DNA from 3 places in the Paenibacillus sp. 22594 genome. Region 1 is predicted to be linked to each of the others. Evidence: predicted binding sites of a transcription regulator. Region 1 holds the regulator's gene; each other region holds the start of a gene.
The links. The regulator Rex, encoded in region 1, represses fermentation and respiration genes when NADH is low (regulators of the CRP and FNR family bind a similar motif). The targets are predictions, from matches to a motif close to TTGTGAAATATTTCACAA.
Positions count from the first base shown of each region.

Region 2: ACTJKB_RS22475 (phosphoketolase family protein) is a predicted target of Rex. The motif match lies at 2,157-2,174, and genes of this name have one in related genera.
Region 3: ACTJKB_RS06440 (flavocytochrome c) is a predicted target of Rex. The motif match lies at 3,585-3,602, and genes of this name have one in related genera.

Region 1 covers NZ_JBQENA010000002.1:754,373-760,460, forward strand. Annotated here, with positions in the region: gene dinG (ATP-dependent DNA helicase DinG) at 1-2,216, shown strand, start outside; gene ACTJKB_RS10235 (redox-sensing transcriptional repressor Rex) at 2,403-3,056, shown strand; gene ACTJKB_RS10240 (amidohydrolase) at 3,043-4,344, shown strand; gene ACTJKB_RS10245 (cell wall elongation regulator TseB-like domain-containing protein) at 4,389-4,907, shown strand; gene ACTJKB_RS10250 (hypothetical protein) at 5,477-6,019, shown strand; gene ACTJKB_RS10255 (AAA family ATPase) at 6,012-6,088, shown strand, end outside.
Region 2 covers NZ_JBQENA010000007.1:323,631-329,718, reverse strand. Annotated here, with positions in the region: gene ACTJKB_RS22485 (ABC transporter substrate-binding protein) at 1-1,056, opposite strand, end outside; gene ACTJKB_RS22480 (GntR family transcriptional regulator) at 1,299-2,021, shown strand; gene ACTJKB_RS22475 (phosphoketolase family protein) at 2,289-4,673, shown strand; gene ACTJKB_RS22470 (TIGR03915 family putative DNA repair protein) at 4,763-5,596, opposite strand; gene ACTJKB_RS22465 (putative DNA modification/repair radical SAM protein) at 5,596-6,088, opposite strand, start outside.
Region 3 covers NZ_JBQENA010000001.1:1,421,472-1,427,559, forward strand. Annotated here, with positions in the region: gene ACTJKB_RS06425 (spore coat protein) at 1-232, opposite strand, end outside; gene ACTJKB_RS06430 (hypothetical protein) at 279-515, opposite strand; gene ACTJKB_RS06435 (NAD(P)/FAD-dependent oxidoreductase) at 692-1,918, shown strand; gene ACTJKB_RS06440 (flavocytochrome c) at 2,039-3,568, opposite strand; gene ACTJKB_RS06445 (response regulator) at 4,084-4,800, opposite strand; gene dcuS (DcuS/MalK family sensor histidine kinase) at 4,775-6,088, opposite strand, start outside.

The sequences.
Region 1 (6,088 bases):
TTGCGCTGGCTGTCGGGGATTGGTCGGAGCTTTCCCCCCCCCGTGAGGAGGGAACTGGCAATCCTCTGCAGAATATTACCTTTAAGGAATATATGGAAGAGGTGACCCAGCGGCTGAAGGAGACTTTGCCCCAATACGAGAGCCGTGAAGCCCAGGAGATAATGATTCACGAGGTCATGGCGGCACTTGAGGGTGACAAGCATCTCTTGATCGAGGCGGGAACGGGTACCGGCAAGTCGCTGGGTTATCTGCTTCCGGCCATTTACCACAGTGTACGCTCAGACCAGAAGGTAATGGTGAGCACACATACCATCAACCTTCAAGACCAGCTGCGTGAGCGCGACATCCCTCTGTTGACGAGTGTCGTGCCGTTCCCGTTTAAGGCTGCAATCTTCAAGGGGAGAGGGCACTATTTGTGTCTGCGGAAGTTTGAACATAAAATAAACAAAAAGGACTTTACAAGTCCGCGGGAAGAAGCGCTTACTGCGGCACAAATGATTGTATGGCTGACCCAGACCCAGTCAGGTGATGATGAGGAACTGAATCTGAACGGCCGCGGCGGTGATTTCTGGGAGACCGTGGCCAGTGATACGGATTCATGCCTAGGACGTTCCTGCCCCTGGTTCCGCAAATGTTATTATCACCGGGCTAAGCACGAAGCCGGGATAGCGGATGTCGTAGTGACCAATCATTCCAAGTTGTTCGCGGACGTCAAGGCTGGGCATCAGCTACTTCCGGCTTATGAGCACCTCGTCATTGACGAGGCCCATCATTTGGAGGATATTGCAGGCAAGCACCTGGGCATGCAGATGAAATATTTCACCGTTGCCCATACGCTTACGCGTCTCTATAAAGACAGCCGGAGCGGCCAGCTCCCGGCTCTGCGTCAAACGCTGCAGTCATCAGGCAGTGAGCAGGCGGCAGAATGGAGCGGTGTGATCGACAGGATCTACCCGGATCTGCTTACGGTTAAGGAATCGTGGGACACGCTAAGTGACAAGCTGTTTGCCCTGCTGCCGGAACGCAGTGACGCCGCTGCCGGAGAAGCCGGACAACTGGTTACCCGACTTCTGCCGGGCAACAGGCCCAGGGATTGGGAAGAACTAGCTGCGCTTGAGAACACACTTCATCTTAGTCTAAGTGATATTATTCGCAAGGGCGACAAGATGCTCAGTGAAATGCGCGAATCGGAGAGCCAATCGTCTTCGGATAGTCTGGTGACGGATATCGGCGGGTTATTCAAGGATTTGGCCTCCATCCGTGAGCAAGTGCGGTTCTTCATGAACCTGAACGACGAGAATATCGTCTACTGGATGGAAGGCAGCGGCAACTATCGCGGGAAGTCGCTGCAGCTGTATGCCGTTCCGGTCGATGTCAGTGCCCAGCTCAAAGAGCTCTTTTTTGATAAAAAGAAAAGCATAGTCCTTACCTCAGCGACTTTGTCCGTAGATAAGTCCTTTCAATTTATGATTGACAATCTGGGACTAGGCGAGTCCGCAGAACAAGGACGGCTGATGACAGCACTGCTCCCATCTCCGTTTAAGTACCGTGAACAGGCACTTCTGGTCATACCGCGTGATTTTCCCAGTGTCAAAGGCAGTGTGGGCGATGCCCGTTTTGTCGATAAGCTGGTACATTCATTGGCGGAGGCCGCTGTGGCGACTCGGGGCCGGATGCTTGTGCTCTTCACCTCCTATAAAATGCTGCGCCAGGTCTATGATCCTCTGAAGGAGGCACTCGTCTCTGAGGACATTACTGTACTGGGGCAGGGAGTGGAAGGCGGTAGCAGGAGTAAGCTGATCCGGCGTTTTCAGGACAGCGCGGCCTCTGTGCTGCTCGGGACAAGCAGCTTCTGGGAAGGTGTGGATATTCCCGGTGAGGCTTTGACCTGTCTGGCCATTGTCAGACTGCCTTTTCAGCCGCCGAACCATCCGCTTGCGGAGGCCAAGGCCGAGCTGCTTCAGGCACAGAAAAAGAACCCGTTTATGAAGCTGTCGGTGCCCCAGGCGGTTATCCGTTTCAAGCAAGGTTTCGGCCGGCTGGTACGTACTGCTCAAGACCGGGGTATTGTTATAGTATATGATACCAGGGTTATTGAATCTTATTATGGTAAGTACTTCCTGTACTCTCTGCCTGGACCCAAAATGGAGCATATGCTGACGGATCAGATGGTTCCGCGAATTGCGGAATGGCTTGAAGACGGAAGCGTATCTTAACCTGCAATCATTTCAAATATAATCAAGGATCAACGAAGTTCCGTTCTCCTGGTGTCTGGTTCGTGCTGAGGCGCCAGGGAATGGATTGTACTTATGCTCACTAAACTTGGCATATGCTTACGAAGTGAGTTTTGTACGAAGTAATACTATGATGCATTGCTCATAAAACTTTTAGGAGGAGAAAATATGAAATCGGATAAAATATCGGAGGCCGTGGTACGCAGACTTCCAGTGTACCTGCGCTTCCTGAATGATCTCCTGAAGCGTGAAATCTCCACCGTGTCTTCCCAAGAACTGGGACAAAAGCTGGATCTGAATCCGGCGCAAATCCGCAAGGATTTAGCCTATTTCGGGGATTTCGGCAGAAAAGGTATTGGATATGATGTGTCATATCTGATTGAGAAAATCCGTCATATCCTGAAGCTTGACCAGCAGATCAACGTGGCATTGGTGGGTGCAGGTAATCTCGGCCACGCCCTGTCTAATTACAATGCTTACTTGAAGGACACGATGAAAATCACTGCTGTATTTGATTCCTATGCTCCCAAGGTCGGCCAGAAAATCAACTCACTAATTGTACAGCCCATGGAAGAGCTAGGAAGCACGATCCGCGAGCAGGGCATCCGCATCGGTATTATCACTGTACCGGATAGTGAAGCACAGAATGTTGCAGATATTCTGGTGGATTCAGGCATTGAGGCGATCCTTAACTTTGCACCGGTGATTTTGAAGACGCCGTCCAACATCCGGATTCACGCCGCTGATTTTACTACCGATTTGCAGAGTCTGGCCTATTATTTGCATGATGGAAAGGACGAAGTGGTAAATGAGCAGCAATAAGACTGTAATTGTAAATGGGCGATTTCTGGTGCCGGGTACGGAAAATCCGGTTCTAAGCGGCTATATGACTATAGAAAATGATCTCATCACATACATAGGAGAAGTCAAACCTGTCATTGAAGAAGGGACACAGACCGTTGACGGCAGCCGTCTGCTGTTCATGCCGGGACTGGTCAACACCCATGGCCACACAGCCATGTCTCTGCTCCGTGGATATGGGGATGACATGGTCCTTCAGAACTGGCTGCAGGAGAAGATGTGGCCCATGGAAGAAAAATTCACCGGAGATGATGTCTACTGGGGAACCTCTTTGTCTGTGCTGGAAATGCTGAAGGGCGGCACAACCACCTTCCTGGATATGTATGACCATATGGACAGGGTTGCTGAGGTTTCTGAGCAGTCGGGAATGCGTGCCGTGCTTATGCGCGGGGTTATCGGCTTCTGTCCGGAGGATGTGCAGAACCATAAGCTGGCGGAAGCGATAGCCTTTGCCCGGAATTGGAATGGAAAGGCGGATGGAAGAATCACAACGATGATTTCCCCGCATGCCCCTTACACTTGTCCTCCTGAATTTTTCGTGAAATTTGTACAGGCTGCCCATGATCTGAACCTGCCTATGCACACACACATGTCCGAAACCCGGCGGGAGGTCGAACAGAATGCTGCTGATTACGGCCTGCGTCCGGTAGCGCATCTGGAGAAGCTGGGGATGTTCACGCGCCCGGCCCTCGTGGCTCACGGGGTTCATTTGAATGATGAAGAAATAGAGATTCTAGCACGTTACAACGTAGGGGTATCCCATAATCCTGGGAGTAACTTGAAGCTCGCAAGCGGAGTAGCACGGGTACCGGAGCTGCTGCGTGCGGGAGTCAAGGTATCGCTGGGCACTGACGGTGCGGCAAGCAATAACAATCTGGATATGTTCGAGGAGATGCGCCTGGCTGCTCTGATCCACAAAGGTGTGAGCGGAGATCCAACAGCTGTACCGGCACCGGAAGCATTGCTGATGGCGACCGAATACGGCGCACAGTCGATTTTCCTCGAGAACACAGGACGTTTAGCTCCGGGCATGAAGGCTGATTTCATTGCCCTGGATATCGACCAGCCGCACTTCCTGCCGCATACGGATCTGCTCTCCCATGCCGTGTATTCAGCGAGTGCGAAGGATGTTGAGCATGTATGGGTGGATGGCAAGCAGGTTGTGAAGCATGGACAGTGCCTGACTTTAGATGAGGAACGAATCCGCCGCAAGGCGCAGGAAACCTTTGAGGGCCTGCTGAAACGGTAAAAGAACAGGATCTATGAAGCATCCAGAGGAAAGGGAGCTGCACTTTGAAGAAAAGAAGAAAATGGCTTCTGCTGGGGATACTCCTGGTTCTGCTCCTTCTGTTCGGACTAAGCCAGTTCTATGCTTACGTGATGAAAGACCAGTGGAACGAACGCAGTGCAGCCCGAGAGGTTGCTGAAGCAAGGGCAGGACTGACTAAGGTAACCAAAGCACAGAAGTCCGTCTGGGACGAAAATTCGATATACTGGGTGCTTACAGGACGTAATGCAGCTGGAACGGACCTTATGGTGTGGGTACGCTTTACGCTGGACGGCAAGCCTGCCGGAGGAGACAACGATGTGTATGTGGAAGAGGTGTCCAAGGGTATGTCTGAGCAGAAGATCCGGTCTATCATAGCATCGGACCTTCCAGGAAGCAGCATTGAACGGCTTCTGCCCGGGGTGTATAACGGAGAATATGCCTGGCAGCTATTTTACAAGCTGGAAGGCCGGTATTATTACAAGTTTTACCGTTTTTCGGATGGCAGCGCGATTGGAGACGGCTACAGCTTACCCAGCCGTTAAGTGCCGTTAGTAGAGTGGAAAAGATATAGCGGGTGGACAGTATTCTGTCTGCCCGCTTGTTTGTATGTGAAGAATGTTATGCTTGTGTCACCGGAATTTAATCAGTTGACCGTAGAATGAAGAGAATAGATATATCAGTCAGTATATACATATGAGAAAGGTTTGCATGTGGATAGACGTATAATTAGACAATATACATGGACATATAAAAGACCGCAGCGCTAAACGTTGCGGTCTTTGCTGTCGATATAAGGGGAAAAGACCTGTCATTATGCCCAAAAATTAGTACTGAAAATTTTAAATATATTCACATTTTTCTTCGAATTCGTATATACACCTATGATATACTACTACTTGTATTAAGGCATGCTTAAGAGCATGCCAGTCTCGGAAGAGCACTAGACACGCTATTTTAAAATATAAGGATTGATAAGCTTTCACATCATCAGTCATCCTTATATTTCTCGCTGAAACGTATCGTCCCTTCTTAAGGACGGCAAACCGTTTCCACTTGTAAGTTCACTATATTTATTCACTTTGTTTTCTTATCTTTGAGAGGAGGACGTTTCTTGAAACTACGCCTAATGCCTGTACTGCTAACGTCTCTGCTGTCTGCTGCTCTATTATTTGGCGGCTGGTATTCCTATCGTGAGTTCGCCGTGCAGGAGCCGCTGCAGAAGATTGTATCTGCTTATGAGGGAGTGAACGATTCCCATATCTCTATTAAACGCAATGAGGTTACTTTGAAACTTGATTTGAAGCCAGGTACAAAATTACGTGAGCTGGTGCAGTACGTAAATACCGAGGGCAGATCGGTTATTGACGGCCGAACCCTAAAACTGGATGTAGAGCAGCATTCCAGCCAGCTTTTGGATGAATATTGGGATAAAGCGATGTTCTCTGTTGCCGAAGCGATGGAGAGCCGTAAATATACATTAATACCTGCGAAGCTGGATGAACTGAAATCTCAGAATTCCAAATACAGCAGTGTGGTCGCAACGACAGAAATCGATGATAGTAACGTATATGTGAGCCTTAGCGACGGTAAGGAAAGTAAATTCATTATTTTACCTCGTGTAGCGGCAACGATGGGAGTGTGGAATAATGCCTAAGTTCTGGAAAGAGGTATTAATCGGATTTGTTCCTGTACTGTTGATTTTTATGGCTTTTGTCGGTATTAA
Region 2 (6,088 bases), on a different contig from region 1:
GGCGGCCATGGGCGCCATCCCGCCATCCGAATACCATTTCAGAAATTCCCAGGCTGCTTCCTGATTTTTGGACTTGGCGTTAATGGAGATGTAGTCTCCGAGACCGCCGCGGGTCATATAACTGTCAGCGTTTTCTGCTAGCCTTGGGACCTGGGCAAAAGCGATCTTAAAGTCACGGGGGAAATCCGTGAAATTGTTCGAGCTGCGCAGCAGCCATGCCCCGATATTGAGCATAGGGACTTCTCCGCTCAGGAAAACCTGTTCAACCGGCATTTTAGAAGTCAATTGTTCGCCCAGAGGAGGGGTGGTCTTATCCTCCTGCATCATCGCATTCAGTGTTTCCAGCCATTTTTTGATGAGCGGATGGTCCAGATTGGATGTGCCGTCTGCTTTGGTATATCCTTCTTGTGACAGCACAGAGTCTATCGGATCAACATAGGGCTCCATATTTTGAATGAACCCGTAGTTGTTTCCAGTCTTAAGCTTCTTCGCATATACACGCAGCTCATCCCAGGTCCAGTTCTTGGGTACCGGCAAATGGGCAGCATCCAGGGCATCTTTGTTCAGTGCAATGAAGTATGAGCTTTTGGTCGTAGGAACACCGTAATATTTACCGTCGATCTTCCAGCTTTCCGCGTCTTTGCCCATTTTCTCATCAATGTTGTAATCCGTAAATCGGCTGAGGTCGAGGGACAGATTTGATTCTACGCGTTTGGCTGCATGGGAGATCGTATAGTTCACGAATAAATCTACATCCTGCCCGGTAATCATAGCCGTGTCGAGTTTGAGATTTCCGTCATCATCATTCACGAAGCGCACATACTCCACCTGAATATCGGGGTGTGCTTTGTTCCATGTATCGATGACCTCTTGCGGACCCGACTCCGGCGGCACCCCTCCCCACATTTTCAGGGTAACCGGTTTACCGGATGAGTTGCCAGCGCTTTCATTATTAGATGCAGATGAGTTGCTATTGTCGTTACCCGAACATCCCGCAAGCAGCCCCATGGCAAGAACAAGTGATGTAATCCCGTTGACCCAGCTCTTCTTTTTCAAAAGAAACAACCTCCCTTATGAACTTTATCTTCCCGCTCTTCAAGAATAGCAGAATGGAAAAAGGCTCAGAAGTAACAAAATAACGGAGTATATGGAACATAACTTTACAATTTCGAACGGGTTTTTAGGTGCTTTTGTGTGAAATTGTTCTATTTCATCCATTCGGTATGAACCCTGCCCTAATTATGATATATTTAATATTGAAAATTTAGCTCTTTACAGTTCTGAAGAAGGAGTACCCCATGACCCAATTTGTCTATAAGCAAATTATTGACGACCTCAAAATGAAGATTTTTGCGGGACAGTTTGCCGATATGAGACTACCGGATGAGCGCAGTCTTAGCGAAACCTATCAGGTAAGCCGCAGTTCCATCAAACGCGCACTGATGAAGATGGAGAACTCGGGAATTATTTTCAAAAAACGGGGTTCAGGCACCTTTATCAACCCGTTATACATAAAAAATGAATCGATCTTTAATTACGAGGGCTCCAATCTGGGGGTCACCGACAACTTTCAGATGCATGGCAAAAAACCTAAGGTGAAAGTACTGGATTTCGAGGTGATCCGGCCTACGGAAGAGCTGCAGCGCGATTTGTTCTTGCAGCCCCATGATTTTGTATACAAAATCGTGCGCCTTCGCTTATTCGATGACGAGCCGTTCATGATTGAGACGGGCTACATTCCGATCAAAATTGTCCAGAATCTGGACCAGACGATTATCGAAGGATCGATCTTTCATTACCTGGAGGAGTCGCGGAATCTGGCGGTAACCAAGTCGTTTTTGTCTATTTTTGCTGAGCCTTCGGGCGCTAATGACCAAGAACTGCTCCATCTGCAGGAGAATGAGCCTGTGGGGATTATGGAGGGGATTTTCTTCCTGGATAATGGCACTCCCTTCGAGTTCTCTCATATGCGGTTCCACTACAAATATCTAAAATTCAACACGTTTGTATCTGTTCAATAACGTTCTTATGATCAGGCCGGGGAATATTCCCTGGTCTTTTTTTGTATTTTTAGGCATGCATGCAATGATACAAATAGTTACATATTTATAAAAATAAAGATTTTTTTGTAAGTGATTTGCTCTGTTATTCATACTATGTTCAAAATTTCACAAAATTGGACCGTATCAATTGTTAAAATGATTGAATTTTATCTACGCGGCGGTATGATGTAATTGTAGAAATAATTATGTTCAGGAAATAGAAAAACAGAATGGGAGTGGATTGAAATGGGATTGTCAACTTTACCCGTGGATTATTCATCTAAAACGTACTTAGCAAAGCTCGATGCCTACTGGCGTGCAACCAACTATATATCGGTAGGACAGCTATATTTGAAGGATAACCCGTTGTTAAGAGAACCTTTGAAGGATGCAGATGTCAAAGTTAAGCCTATCGGACACTGGGGTACGATCCCCGGCCAGAACTTTATTTATGCGCATCTGAACCGTGTCATTACCAAATATGATTTGAATATGTTCTACGTTGAGGGTCCAGGCCATGGCGGCCAGGTTATGGTATCCAACTCTTATCTGGATGGAAGCTACACAGAGATCTACCCAAAAATTACACAGGATATTCCTGGACTAAAAAAATTGTTCAAACAGTTCTCGTTCCCTGGCGGTGTGGCTTCACATGCGGCTCCTGAAACTCCAGGATCGATTCATGAAGGCGGAGAACTTGGTTACTCCCTGTCCCACAGCGTGGGTGCCATTCTGGATTACCCGGATCTGATCTCTGCAGTGGTTGTAGGCGATGGTGAGGCTGAAACCGGACCACTGGCTGCTTCCTGGCTCTCCAACCGGTTCATCAATCCGATTACAGATGGTGCGGTCCTGCCGATTCTACACTTGAACGGCTTCAAGATCAGTAACCCAACCATTCTGTCCCGTATGTCCAAAGAGGAGTTAACCAATTATTTTGCAGGCATGGGCTGGGAACCGTTCTTTGTAGAAGGTGAAAATCCAGATCTGATGCATCCGGAAATGGCGAAGGTTCTGGATACTATTATTGAGAAGATTGAAGCGATTCAAAAGAATGCACGTGAGAACAATGACACCACCCGTCCTGTATGGCCGATGCTTGTGTTCCGTACTCCTAAAGGCTGGACCGGTCCTAAAGAATGGGATAAAGTGCCGAACGAAGGTTCTTTCCGTGCCCACCAGGTTCCGATTCCAGTGGATCAAAAGAACATGAAGCATGCTCCGGCATTGCTTGAATGGCTGAACAGCTATAGACCTGAAGAATTGTTCGACGAAAATGGCCGTTTGAACGCGGACCTCGCTGAAATCCTGCCTACTGGCGACAGACGTATGGGGATGAACCCTGTAACTAACGCCGGCAAACTGATCAAAGACCTGCACAAGCCGAATTTCCGCAACTATACGCTGGATAATTCCGTTCCGGGTCAAGTGATTGCACAAGATATGGCCGTACTGGGCAAATATCTGAAGGAAGTGGTTACACTCAATGAAGAGAACCGCAACTTCAGAATTTTTGGACCGGATGAAACCATGTCGAACCGCCTGGGTCCTGTATTCGAAGTGACCAAACGCCAATGGATGGATTCCATCAAAGAACCGCAAGATGAATTCCTGGCGCCATATGGCCGTGTAATCGATTCGCAGTTGTCCGAGCATCAGGCAGAAGGATTCCTGGAAGGTTACGTATTAACTGGACGTCACGGATTCTTCGCAAGCTATGAAGCTTTCCTGCGTGTAGTAGACTCGATGATCACCCAGCACTTCAAATGGCTGCGCAAAGCGACAGATCAAAGCTGGCGTACAGATATTCCGTCCTTAAATGTCATTGCAACCTCAACAGTGTTCCAGCAGGACCATAATGGTTACACTCACCAGGATCCAGGATTGCTCGGTCACTTGGCAGACAAGAAACCGGAATTTATCCGTGAATATTTGCCGGCTGATGCCAACTCCTTGCTGGCTGTTTTTGACACCATCTTGAATGACCGTCAGAAGATCAACCTGATTGTGTCGTCCAAACATCCGCGTCCGCAATGGTTCTCGGCTGATGAGGCGCAGGAATTGGTGGATAAAGGACTCAAAATCATTGACTGGGCAAGCACGGACAAGGGTGGAGAGCCAGATGTGGTTATTGCTTCGTCCGGTACAGAGCCTACTATGGAGAGCTTGGCTGCCATCTCCATCCTGCATGAGAAATTGCCTGATCTGAAAATCCGCTATATCAACGTAGTGGATCTGCTGAAGCTGAGAAGTCAGAAGCTGGACCCTCGTGGTTTATCTGACGCTGAGTTTGATCAATTTTTCACAAAAGACAAACCGGTCATTTTCGCATTCCATGGCTATGAAGGTCTGATCAAAGATCTGTTCTTCGACCGCCATAACCATAACCTGCATGTACATGGCTACCGGGAAAACGGCGACATTACCACACCATTTGATATGCGCGTACTGAATCAGATGGACCGTTTCGACCTGACGAAGGAAGCTGTACTGAGCTTGCCGAATGCTGGTAAATATCAGGCTATCGCGGACGAAATGGATGCTATGGTCAAGAAGCATAACCAATATATCCGTGAAGAAGGTATCGACCTGCCGGAAGTAGAGAACTGGGTATGGAAGGCTTTGAACTAAAAGCATAAGTACTGATATAGGGGATGTCCTGAAGGTCATGAAAATGGCTGAGGGGCATCCCTTTTTGTGATGTGGATTGCTGTTCAAAATCAGCTTTTGAATTTCGACTTCCCATGTTCCAATAGGGGTGAGCCCTCTTCAAGCTTCGGCTTGCTCTCGGCCATGCCAGTGCTGCCGCTATTCATCTCTGTGAGGTGCTTCCAGTACCGCTTGGGCATCAGCGAGGAGCGCAGGCTGTCGTTCTTGCGCTCACGGATGCCGATGGCGTTGTAGAATCCTTGCCACAGGCGGCGGTATTCTTCCTCAGCTGCATCCGGTGCAGGCGGTACCCATTCATCGAGCGGAATAATGGCTTGCTGTCCAGGCTGGTGGATAAGGGCCATGCGGTGGGTTTTGTCGTAGATCATGAAGCTCTCGCCGTGGAACCGGTCACAGAAATGATCCTGAATAACGGGCAGCACGAAGCCTTTGGGCTCAATGACCGCCGCCATAACCGGGCCGTATACGGAAAAACGCACAAACCCCAGATACAGGTGAGCTTCCCGCTGGAGCTGCTGAACCGCCTTCTGCAGGGCGTTCACCGTATCATCAGCAAGCATGTCCATTACCTTGCGGCCATGGGTGAAGCCCAGGTACAGAAAATTCAGCAGCAGCATCTCCTTCTCCGGCGCGCATGACCAAAAGCCAAGACGAACCCACTCCTCTGCCTCGGTGCAGATGCGGAGCGGGATCGACTTTAGCACCCGTTCTGCTCTGCTGCTGTCTGTGTCAATCCATTTCGATTCCAGCAGCAGGCCTTGTTCTTCTTCATCCGAATGTATAGCGAGCGGGGTTTCCTTCCATTGATAGCTCTCGAACACACAGCATAGCAGGCCTTCAAAGCTGCCGTCGTAGGTATAGGCCAAAGCGGCTGCCTTAAACATCAGGGCCATTCCCCTCCCTTAGGCACTGTCGCTCCTGCTGTCGGGGCTGCAGCTCCCGCTGCCGGTAAGGCTGCCAGATAGGAATCGTCGAACAGAGTGAGCTGTTCGTACTGTGGCGGCTCGATCCTGGCAAGCTCCTGGCCGGACATGAGTGAGCGGAGCAGGGTATGCTCGCCCACCTTTAACCCCTCCAGCATTTTTCCCTTACAGGTTATGAAAAATTGTGCACGTTTAAGAACCACACCAAGCTTCTTCAGGGCTGTAAAGTCCAGGGTTCCGGCCCGTCGTGCCTTAACAATCCGCTGAGCACTCCTTACCCCGATCCCCGGCACCCGCAGCAGCTGCTCATACGGGGCACGGTTGATTTCAACCGGGAACTCTTCCCGGTGATTCACCGCCCAGCTGCATTTTGGATCCAGCAGCGGATTGAAGTTGGGTACCGCTTCATCCAGCAATTCATGGGCCTGAAAGCCATAGAAACGCAGCAGCCAG
Region 3 (6,088 bases), on a different contig from region 1:
GAAGGGCTTTGTCCGGTGCTTGATAGAATCCCATCTGAGACATCTGGTTATACAAATCCCCTTGAATACGCAGTGTATCCATGGTCAGGTCATTGAAGACCCGGCGCACGGTTTGACAATTCGATTCTGTAGCCGCTGTCGTATATTCGCGTACGGTCCGTTTCAGGTCATCCAGAATCATAGTTAACAGATCTTCATCCGCCATAAATTGAGCTCCGTTTTGTGCGTACACTTAATAACCTCCTTGAAATAATTTTAGATTTCATGCTTAAAAGCACTTATTGCTGCGGTTGTGAGGGGGCATATTGCTGGTGCTGCTGCAGAAGCTGAATGAGCATTCCCATATGGTGGGTATGGCTCTGGATTTGCTGGTTGCAAATCTGGTTCACCGTCGAGTTCTGAGTACTGCCGGCGGTTGCAGCCAGCTGCTTGATCAGCAGATCTTCATTGGAGATGGAGTCCGCAATATATTCCAGTTCTTTTCCGCTAAGTGCCTGCATTTGCGTAGATTGCATGTTCTTGTGTCCCTCCTTCTATATGGTTCAAGCCGTATTAGTATGCTGCGGATAGAAGCTAAATATGTGCCAAAAAGCACAGCTCCCTACATGTAAAGAAGACCGCAATGATGTATGAGAGCCTGTACAGCGACCAATAATACCTTATCGGAATCTCATAAAGGGGAGATCAACAGATGAAATTACTCAGCGGGAAGACGCCCTGGGAGAGAACCTTGCCCCATTTTCCTGTATATCCTGTGCTGGATGGGGATATCACATGCGATTGTCTGATCGTAGGCGGGGGTATGGGAGGGGCAATGGCTTCATACCGTTTGTCCAGCAGCGGAGCGAGTACCGTATTGATTGATAAAAGGGCAGTGGGTCAAGGCAGCACACACGCCAACACAGGCTTGCTGCAGGTGGCAAATGACAAATCGCTTACCTCCTGCATGAATACTTTTGGAGCAGAGGAAGGCTTATTATTCTACAAATTATGCCGTGAAGCTATCGGGAAGATCCTGGAGCTGCCGGGCAAGTTGGATATTGATCCGCACATTATTCCCAGAAGCAGCCTGTTATATGCCAGCTTCCCGGAGGATGTTGCTCAAATAAGGCTGGAGTATGAAAATCTTGCGGCACATGGTTTCAACGCGGAATTCTGGGAGGAAGACAAAATTAAGGCACATTACTCCTTCTCCAAGCCTGCGGCACTCTACTCCAGAGGGGATGCAGAAACCAATCCATTCCGTATGCTTCACAGTCTGATCCATAAGGCCCACGCAAGTGGTGTCCGGGTATACGAACATACGAAGGCCCGCCATTTGGAGTTCGGCACAGACGGGGTCACCTGCTACACAGAGCATGGCCGGATTTCCGCCAAAAAAGTAATTTTTGCGATGGGTTATGAAACTCAGGAGATGAAAAAAGACCGGGGAGCAGAGCTGATTAACACGTATGCGATCATGACCCCGCCCTTGAAGAAATTTCCCGAATGGCATGAACAGAGCATGATCTGGGAAACGGCCCGGCCTTATTTGTATTTCCGCACGACTATTGATGGACGCATCATTGCAGGAGGCAGGGACGAAAAGTTAACGGGTCCCCTGGAGAGGGAAAACAGAGTGCTTTCCCAGAGCCAGAGGCTGCTTGAAGAGCTTGAAGCTCTCTTTCCGGAGATCAAAGGAGTAGAAGCGGAGTTCTCATGGGGCGGTGTATTCGGGACCTCCCGGGACGGGCTGCCTTTTATAGGTCCTCATCCCGAGTATCCCCATTGTTACTTCATTGAAGGATACGGGGGTAATGGAACGGTCTACAGTATGATTGCTGCAGAACTGCTGTCCGACATCCTGGCAGGAACAGCCCGGCCGGAGCTTGAACTATTTTCACTCACCCGGACAACCAAACCTTCTCCGGTATCATAAGGGGCTGTTCCTTGCGTTCTGTCCGCAGGGCGTCCACCCATAATCCAGCTCACCAAAAAGGCCGTCCCAGGCAGCCAATTTCGTGGCTTCCGGGACGACCCTTTAGGTAAAGCTGATCTGCTATTGTGCTTGTACGAATTCAGCCGACTTGATTCCCGCTTGACGGCCGAAAATAATAATTTCTGCTACAGAGTTGCCGCCGATCCGGTTTTGACCGTGCAGACCGCCAGTCACTTCACCAGCCGCGTACAGACCTGCGATAGGTTGGCCTTCTTTATTAAGCACTTCTGTGTTTGTATTAATCTTCACACCACCCATGGTGTAGTGGATCCCAGGGCCGATTTTGATCGCATAGAATGGCGCGCCGGAAAGGTCGTGATCCATACCGGTAGTTCTGCCGAATTCGGCATCCTTTTTATTCTTTACCGCAGTGTTCCATGTATCTACGGTTGTCTTCAGCTGTTCTGCAGGTACACCCATTTCTTTAGCCAAGGCTTCGATAGAATCCCCTTTTAGAACAAATCCCATCTTCTCATACTGTTCAATCGCTTTGACACGGGATTTGACACCGGAATCAAAGACAAGGATCGCAGCTTTCTCAGGAAGCGTATTAATGGCTGCGGTGACATGATCCCGAGTATCCATTTCATTAACAAACCGTTTGCCTTCACTGGAAACGAGCAGAGCGCCTTCCCCGCGAACGGCTTCCCCGATCAGATAGGATTTCTCCTGCTGTACTGTCGGGTGAACCTGGATTTGATCCATATCGACGGTTGTACCGCCGAGTTTCTCAATCATCTTAATGCCGTCGCCGGTGCTGCCAATCTGGTTGGTCGTTACCAACCCTTTCAAATCAGGTCTTACCTCGGCAATCATTTCCTTATTGGCTCCAAAACCGCCGGTTGTCACAATAACAGCAGAACCTGTTATTGTTTTTTCATCTGCCTGGTTAAAGAGGACCTTGACTCCATTAACCTTGCCGTCTTTTTCGGTGATTTCCTTAACATCAGCATTCACGAATAGTGGAATGCCTTTTTCTTGTACGTTTTTCACCAAACCTTTGACCAGATATTGCCCTACTGCCGAACCGTCTTCAGGACGGTGTGTGCGCTTTTCCTTCATACCGCCGGTAATCGTGATGTTGTTCAAACGGATTCCAATGGAATCCAGCCAGTCGATCGCACTCGCGGAATTATCTACGAAGAAACGAAGCATCTCTTTGTCATTGGTATCATGACCGCCCTTTAGGGTCTCTTCATAAAATAAATCATTGCTGTCTTCAATGCCTTGCTCTTTCTGGAACTTCGTCTGCGAAGCATTCATTCCGGAAGAGGATTTGGACGTATTGCCGCCCGCTACCGGCATCTTTTCAAGAATAACCGGATTCAGGCCTTTAGCTTTGGCCTCAAGCGCTGCCGACATACCGGCACCACCCGCTCCGACAATGATGATATCGTATTTATCTTTTAATTGATCGTACGGTGTATAGCTTGCTTCAGATGCCCCTGAAACTGCTTCTGTTTCTTTTTTGGTCTCAGTGTTCTTACTCTTGCTCTCAGCGTTGTTACTGTTGCCGTTGTTGCCGCATCCTGCGATCACCAGCATGACAGAAAGAATGAGAATAAGAGCAGCGGCTGATTTCTTTTTCATGTTGAATCTTGCCCCCTTGTGCATATTTTCACAATTATCATAGCTGTAAAGGGGCTGTTCATGGAAGCTTACGTAATTAAAGAAATAGTTAAGTAACTAAAGTAAGCGAATTTCTTATATAAAAATCACATTACATTTCCATAAAGGATGTTTAGCCGATCCCGATCCCATCCTTCAAAGATAATTGTTTCAGGTAGCCAAACGCCATAAAAGTCCTCAGAAGCTGAAGCAAAGTGGAATAAGTATAACTAAATGGGCTGAATCTTTACTACAGATAGTTTTAGTGGGATTTTGTACACCTAATTCCTGCATAATCATCCCATACGGTTGTTCTCAGCAGAATTAGTGGTACTTTTTCCCACATAAGACACCCCATAAGCCAACTGGGCTCAATTAGTGATACTTTTTCCACTATGGAAGACGATTCTCTCCATCAAATATGTAGCTAAAAGGATCTTGGTCCTAAGGAAATGAAACTGATGTAAAAACAGCTAGGCATAAGGGGAAGCATCCGCTTATATATATTTTGCAATAATTTCATGTCCCTCAGCGGCCACGGTATACATATATACCGGTCTGCCCACCGCTCCATAACTGATCTCCATCTCCAGAACACCCGCCTCTGTGAGAAACGCCAGGTATTTCCGGACGGAGATCCGCGAAATCGGAGCCGCTGCCGTGATATCCTCGGTCGAAAACACTGGTTGCTCCAGCTTATGTATGATGCTCCAAATGCTCTCGAGCGTACCTTCGGTAAGACCCTTAGGCAGCTTGCAGCTCTTGTCCTCCTCGGTACCGAGAGAATGACGCAGAAGCTTATCCAGCTGCTCCTGACTGAGGTTCTCTTTATGCTTCATCAGAGCGTAATCCTCGCGGTAAGCGGACAGCGCGGCCTGAAAACGGGCGAACTCAAATGGCTTGATCAAATAATCAACGGCCCCCAGCTGAAGGGCCTTGCGGATGCTCGCATTATCACTGGCTGCAGAAATGACAATAATGTCGGCCATACTCCCCTGCTCCCGCAAGGCGGACAACAGCTGCAGCCCGCTGGTACGCGGCATGTAGATATCCAGCAGAATGAGATCAACCTTAAGCTCCTCAAGCAGCTGCACGGCCTCATCACCTGATGCAGCCCAGCCCGCGAAGTCAAAGCCCTGAACCTGCTCCAGATAGTGGCGGTTGAACTTGGCTACCATCGGATCATCTTCAACGATCAGCACTTTTATGGTCATCTGGCTCATCCTCCTTTACCGCGTATGGCACATCGGCCATAAATGTAGTTCCCAGCTCCACACCGGGTATGATCTGGAGCTGGCCATGCAGCTTCTCCACACTTTTACGGACCAGATAGAGTCCAATTCCCCTGTGTTCTCCCTTGGTGGAGAATCCTTGCACAAAGATCTGCTCCCGAAGCGCTTCAGGGATTCCCGGTCCGCTGTCACTCACTGTGCAGATCAGGCGCCCCCGGTCATAATCAAAAGCAAGTTCAATTTCCCTAACGCTGTGGCCTTCGAGTACTTCCATGGCGTTATCGAGCAAATTGCCGGTGATGGTAATCAGTTCATGCATCACTTGCGGATCTGCGGATTCCGGCAGGTAGCTGTCCTCTGTCAGCAGCAGCTCAATCCCCGCTTCCCTGGCCCTGCTAAGCTTCCCCAGCAGAAAGCCGGCCATAACCGGGTCCTTGATCTGCCTGGTGATCGAACCAATCTCATTCTGGTAGTTGCTGACGGTCCCCGAAATATATTGCTGCAGTTCATCGTACAGGCCCATATGGGTCATTCCCATGATCACATGGAGCTTATTCATATATTCATGCGCCCCTGCCCGGAGAGCATCCGCATAGACGGAAATACCGGACAGCCGTTCCGCCAGTACTGCAAGCTCGGTCTTGTCCCGGAACGTGGCAATGGCCCCCGCAATCTGGCCATTCACCCGGATCGGAACACTATTGGCCAAGATGGAGATACCATTCAGCTCCAAATCCTGATCCTGCCTCGCCTCACCGCTGACCAGCACCTGCTCCAGGCGCAGCTCCGGCCAGTAATCGGCGATATAGCGGGTCATCGCGTTGCCTATAATACCAGCCGTTCCAAGAAGCCGTTCCGCTTCCAAATTGATCATGGTGATCCGGGCTTGATCGTCGACCGCAATAATACCTTCACGTGCGGATTGAAGCATGGCACTGCGCTCTTGCAGCAGCTTAGAGATATCGGATGGCTCCATGCCGAACATCATCTGTTTGATTTTACGGGCCAGCACCATTGCTCCTCCGGCTCCAAGTACAGCTCCTGACAGCAGGATTGCAATAATAGTCCATTCATTCTGCCGGATCAGCCGGTGCACCCGTTCCATGGAAAGGCCTACCACGACCACTCCTACCTGGGAACCTTTGTTACTATACACGGGGACGAAGGCCCGTAGCGATTTGCCTAACAGTCCCTCACCTTCAGAGATACTTTCATCACCACGCAGCGCAAGCTCTTGCCCTCCTCCGACGAAGGACTTACCAATCCTTGA